Linked DNA regions of Pseudolabrys taiwanensis. The protein of the gene in region 1 interacts with the protein of each later gene in a pairwise test. Links are inferred from orthologs where the notes say so. Each region holds a gene or a part of one and is shown in the gene's direction. Other genes may lie near its edges.

Region 1 (2,963 bases):
TGAAGGATGACGGCGTCATGGTGCTGCATTCGATCGGCCGCTCGGAGCGCCCGGGCATCACCAATCCGTGGATCGCCAAGTACATCTTCCCCGGCGGCTACATTCCGTCGGTGTCGGAAGTGCTGCCCGCGATCGAGCGCGCCGGCCTGCTCGTCTGCGACATCGAAATCCTGCGCCTGCATTACGCGGAGACGCTGAAGGCATGGCGCGAGCGCTTCCTCGCGCACCGCGAGGAAGTCGAGCGCATCTACGACCAGCGCTTCGTGCGCATGTGGGAGTTCTATCTGGCGGCGTCGGAAATGTCGTTCCGCAAGCAGAACATGATGAACTTCCAGATCCAGCTCACCAAGAAGCAAGGCATCGTGCCGATGACGCGCGACTACATCATGCGCGAAGAGCAACGCCTGCGCGGGGTCGAGGGCAAGACCAGGCCGCCCCTAAGGCTGGCGGGGGAATAATCACACCCGCTATTAGCGCACGGCACCCACGTCAAGCCTTCACGCTCAAGCAGCGTGAAGGCATTTTTTTTTCGGTGGTCAGGATTGTGGACAGCGGGCGATGCCGTCGATCGACGGTCGCTCTCCGAGAGCAATGGTGTAAGCAAGGGCTCCACCAAAGTTTCGTCAAAATGGCGGAACAAGGATTTCCATGGCCCCTCTCGAATCAGTCGCACGCAAGCAGCTCGACGCTTCTGCACCGCAATATCGTTCTGCCCCGCACAACATCGAGGCCGAGCAGGCCCTGCTGGGCGCCATCCTCGTCAATAACGAGGCCTTCTACCGGGTATCGGACTTTCTGAACCCGGAACATTTCTTCGAGCCGATCCATCAGAAGCTCTACACCCTCACGCGCGACCTGATCCGCGCCGGCAAGATCGCGACGCCGGTCACGCTCAAGACCTTCCTCGACGCCAGCGTCGACATCGGCGGGCTGACGGTGAGCCAATATCTCGCCCGCCTCGCCGCCGAAGCCACCACGATCATCAACGCCGAGGACTACGGGCGCACCGTCTACGACCTGTTCATCCGCCGCTCGCTGATCCAGGTCGGCGAAGACATGGTCAACGTCGCCTATGACGCGCCGGTCGACTTCTCGCCGCGCCACCAGATCGAAGACGCCGAAAAGAAGCTGTTCGACCTCGCCGAGACCGGCCGCTACGACGGCGGCTTCCAGCGTTTCGGCCAGGCTCTCACCACCGCCATCGACATGGCCGCCGCCGCCTTCCAGCGCGACGGCAAATTGTCGGGCGTCGCCACCGGTCTCGACGATCTCGACCGCATGATGGGCGGCTTGCAGAAGTCGGACTTGATCATCGTCGCCGGCCGTCCCGGCATGGGCAAGACCGCGCTCGCCACCAACATCGCCTACAACGTCGCCAAAGCGTGGCGCGGCGAGGTCAAGCCCGACGGCCACATGGAAACGGTCAACGGCGGCGTCGTCGGCTTCTTCTCGCTCGAAATGTCGGCCGAGCAGCTCGCCACCCGTATCATCGCCGAACAGACGGGCATCCCGTCCAACCAGATCCGCCGCGGCGGCATCAGCGAAGCCGAATTCGAGAAGATCAAGGACTACTCGATCGAGTTGCAGAACGTGCCGCTCTACGTCGATGAGACGGGCGGCATCTCGATCGCGCAGCTCGCGGCGCGTGCGCGGCGCTTGAAGCGCCAGCGCGGCCTCGACTTCCTGGTGATCGACTACCTTCAGCTTTTGACCGGCTCGAACAAGCGTTCATCGGAAAACCGCGTGCAGGAAATCACCGAAATCACCACGCGGCTCAAGGCGCTGGCGAAGGAGCTGCAGGTGCCGGTGATGGCGCTGTCGCAGCTGTCGCGTCAGGTGGAAAGCCGCGATGACAAGCGGCCGCAGCTTTCGGACTTGCGTGAATCGGGTTCGATCGAACAGGACGCCGACGTCGTGATGTTCGTCTACCGCGAAGAATACTACCACAACATGCGCAAGCCGTCGGAGGCGGCGCGTGAGAAGTTCGCGGAGTGGCTGGCGGAAGCGGACAAAGTGCACGGCACCGCCGAAGTCATCATCGGCAAGCAGCGTCACGGCCCGACCGGCACGGTCGAGCTGGCCTTCGACGGCTCGGTCACGCGCTTCTCGTCGCTCGCGCGCGCCGATCACCTGCCCGACCATCACATGTAAGGGCTGGCCGCCGTGAGATTCCGGCGGCCACAGCCGATCACTCGTCGAAGATCGCGACCGCGCGCGTCCAGCCGGCCGAAGCACCACGGATTTTCACCGGGAAGCACGACACGGTGAAGCCTGTCGCAGGCAAGGCTTCGAGGCCGTGCAGCTTCTCGATGTGGCAGTAACCGATATCGCGCCCGGCTTTGTGCCCTTCCCAGATCAGCTTGGCATCCTTGGTCTCCGCATAACGCGCGCGGGTCGCGCTAAACGGCGCGTCCCAGCTCCAACCGTCGATGCCGGTCACGCGCACGCCGCGTTCGAGTAAGTAGAGCGTCGCCTCGCGGCCCATGCCGCAGCCACTGTCGACGTAATCGGCGTGGCCGTAGCGGGCGGCCGCGGCGGTGTTGACCAGTACGATATCGAGCGGTGCAAGCGTGTGGCCGATACGCGCAAGCTCGGCTTCGACGTCGGCGGCGGTTGCCACGTAGCCGGCCGGGAAATGACGGAAGTCGAGCTTCACGCCGGGCTTGAAGCACCAGTCGAGCGGCACCTGATCGATCGTCATGGCCGGTTTGGGCGCGCCCAGCGCGTGATCCATGGTCGGGTGGAAATGATACGGCGCGTCGAGATGCGTGCCGTTATGCGTGCTGATCTCGACCAGTTCGACGGCCCAGGCCGCGCCATCGGGCAAATCCTCGCGCGTCAGACCGGGAAAAAAGCTGCCGATGCGATCGAAGGTTTCGGTGTGATTGAAGTAGCGCAGCTTCGGACGTGCGAGCGGCGGATCGCTCGGCACATCGTTCTCGAGCGGCATCGAAATATCGACG
Region 2 (2,964 bases), 1.9 Mb from region 1 along the record:
GCAACACCGTCGCGGCAATTACGACATACACGTAACACCGACGCATAAAGCCGTTGCTCACATGCTTCGCTCGTGTATCTTCATTCGGCGCCCCGGCTTCTCCGCGGCGCGTTACAGCAAAAGGTCAACGGCACGCTCATCGGCGCATGAGAACGGCTTTTATTTGCCCGATCGCAAATGCGATCACGATGGCACAACAAAAAGCCGCGAACAGACGTCAGAGCGTTGGACTTGTTCCCTGGGAGGTCGGCGCAGCAGACGTACGTAAGCTTGATGGATGATGCGAAGACTGAGGAACTGATCCAACTACCGTGTAGTTGAGCACGTAACTGATCCGGGCCCCCATTGCCCGAAGAACATTTGAGGGGGATGACAATGACAGATGCAGGGACAGTGTCGGCGACCAAGTCCGACCGCGTTGGACACGAAGTGTTCGATGCTTGTCCGTGTTGTCCTGTCGTGCCGTCATTCTCCTCCTACGTGGATTCCCTGACGCCGTTGTCGCTGATGCGTGTCCGGGGCATCCGCGGAGCGGTTTCCCCACCCGCGGGTTGAGACGCAAGGCTCTCTCGACCGCGGCCGCTGTCAGCTCGGGCATGATGCCCGCTGCATGTACCGTTGCCTCCAAAGAGATCATCGAGTGAGTAGTTGCGTCGCGTATCCGGCGTGTCGGCGGCTGTATGCCGCTTGTGCCGGGGCCACCCGAGTTCATTTCAACAATAGAAGCGGATAGAGCAGGTAGAATGTCGAACGCGGATCAGGATAGCTGGTCACGAGTCAAAGAACGTCTGCGCGCCGAAGTCGGCGACGACGTTTATTCGAGCTGGTTTGCCCGCATGGACCTGGAAGGCATCGAGGATGGCGGCGTCCGCCTCTCGGTTCCGACCCGCTTCCTCAAGAGCTGGATCCAGTCGCACTACGCCGAGCGCGTGCTCGCCTGCTGGCAAGCGCAGCAGCCGGAAGTCGGCCGTATCGAACTGATCGTGCGCTCCGCCGTGCTGAAGCCGGCCGCGCCTGTGGTGAAGAAAGCCGAGCCGATGCCGGCTGCCGTCAGCAATGGCAGCGGCGCTTATGCCGGCATCAACGGCAACGGTCATGGGCGGGTGTCGACTGTCGGCGACCCGGGCATGCACGATGCGCTGGGCGGCTCGCCGCTCGATCCGCGCCTCACCTTCGAGAGCTTCGTCGTCGGCCGCTCGAACACGCTCGCGCACGCCGCCGCCAAGCAGGTGGCGATCGCGCGCCGCAACGATCCCGTGATGTTCAACCCGCTTTACATCCATGCGGGTGTCGGCCTCGGCAAGACGCATCTGCTGCAGGCCATCACCTGGGCCGGCAACGCGGCGGGCGAGCGCAAGGTGCTCTATCTTACCGCCGAGAAGTTCATGTACGGCTTCGTGTCGGCGCTGCGCACGCAGACCGCACTCGCGTTCAAAGAAGCCCTTCGCGGTATCGGCGTGCTGGTGATCGACGACTTGCAGTTCCTGCAGGGCAAGTCGACGCAGGCCGAGTTCTGCCACACGCTCAATGCGCTGATCGATGCCGGCCGTCAGGTCATCATCGCCTCCGACCGGCCGCCGTCCGATCTCGAAAGCCTCGACGATCGCGTGCGCTCGCGTCTGGCCGGCGGTCTCGTGGTCGAGATGGGCACGCTCGGCGAAGAACTTCGCCTGGAAATCCTCAAGGCCCGCGTGCTCGCGGCCCGCGCGCATCATCCGAGCTTCGACGTGCCGCTGCCGGTGCTGTCGTATATCGCCAAGACCGTCACGCATAACGGCCGCGACCTCGAAGGCGCGCTCAACCGCCTGCTGGCGCACAACAAGCTGACCGGTCACCCGGTGACCCTGGAGATGGCCGAGCGCGAAGTGCGCGACCTGATCCGGCCGCAGGAACCCAAGCGCGTCAAGATCGAGGACATCCAGCGCATCGTCGCGCGGCAGTACAATGTTAGCCGCTCCGACCTGTTGTCCTCGCGCCGTACGGCCAACGTCGTGCGCCCGCGTCAGGTGGCGATGTATCTCGCCAAGACGCTGACCCTGCGCTCGCTGCCGGAGATCGGCCGTCGCTTCGGTGGCCGCGACCACACCACCGTTCTGCACGCGGTGCGCAAGATCGAGGGCCTCGTCGGCAACGACGTCGCGCTCGCCGAGGAGATCGAGATCCTGAAGCGCCAGCTGCAGGAGTAAAAGGGGTCTCGTACCGACGTCTGACCGTCACCCTGAGGTGGCCGCCGCAAGGCGGCCCTCGAAGGGGGACAGCCCGTGCCCGTCATCCTTCGAGGCTCGCTTCGCTCGCACCTCAGGATGACGGATCAGGGGCCACAGCCGCGGCGCTGCCCTGTGGACCGCCTGGGGATAGGAGCGGGGAGCAAAAACGCGCCCTTGCGCATTTGCCCCGCTCTTGCCACCTTTGCCCCCCGGCGCCCGCATTCCGCGGGCGGCCGGCTTGGTGTCACGCCCGTTCCCGGGCTTATTCCGGCGCCTAAGCGGGTCTTCCATGAAAGTTACTGTCGAGCGTGCTGAACTGTTGAAGTCGCTGGGCCACGTCCACCGCGTGGTCGAACGGCGCAACACCATCCCAATTCTCGCCAACGTGCTGGTCAAGGCCGACAAGGGCGCCCTGAGCCTGAAGGCGACCGACCTCGACCTCGAAGTCACCGACACCATCGCCGCCGAGGTGACGCCGGGCGGCTCGACCACCGTGCCGGCGCATATGTTCTACGACATCGTGCGCAAGCTGCCGGACGGCTCGCAGATCGTCATCGAAGGGTCCGGCGACCGCGCCGTGCTGTCGATCCGCGCCGGACGTTCGCGCTTCACGCTGCAGACGCTGCCGGAGAGCGACTTCCCCGATCTCGCCGCCGGCGAGATGACGCATTCGTTCAAACTGCCGGCCGCCGACCTCAAGCGGCTGATCGACAAGACCCAGTTCGCGATCTCCACCGAGGAGACGCGCTACTATCTC

Evidence for each region. The genes of interacting proteins can lie anywhere in the genome.
Region 2: the proteins of DW352_RS08370 (region 1) and dnaA interact in binary tests that used the Escherichia coli proteins (3 or more experiments, as listed by UniProt). The link is inferred for Pseudolabrys taiwanensis from one-to-one orthologs.

The regions. Positions count from the first base shown.
Region 1 is NZ_CP031417.1:1,746,117-1,749,079, forward strand. The notes cover bases 9-2,899. They hold DW352_RS08370 (replicative DNA helicase), read left to right. Parts: upstream 9-648; coding sequence 649-2,151; downstream 2,152-2,899. Other genes in these bases: DW352_RS08365 (cyclopropane fatty acid synthase), read left to right, coding at 9-458; DW352_RS08375 (cyclase family protein), read right to left, coding at 2,189-2,899. In the rest of the region: more of DW352_RS08365, read left to right, coding at 1-8; more of DW352_RS08375, read right to left, coding at 2,900-2,963. UniProt on the Escherichia coli protein: The main replicative DNA helicase, it participates in initiation and elongation during chromosome replication. Travels ahead of the DNA replisome, separating dsDNA into templates for DNA synthesis.
Region 2 is NZ_CP031417.1:3,670,900-3,673,863, forward strand. The notes cover bases 73-2,964. They hold dnaA (chromosomal replication initiator protein DnaA), read left to right. Parts: upstream 73-743; coding sequence 744-2,186; downstream 2,187-2,964. Other genes in these bases: dnaN (DNA polymerase III subunit beta), read left to right, coding at 2,497-2,964. UniProt on the Escherichia coli protein: Plays an essential in the initiation and regulation of chromosomal replication. Binds in an ATP-dependent fashion to the origin of replication (oriC) to initiate formation of the DNA replication initiation complex once per cell cycle.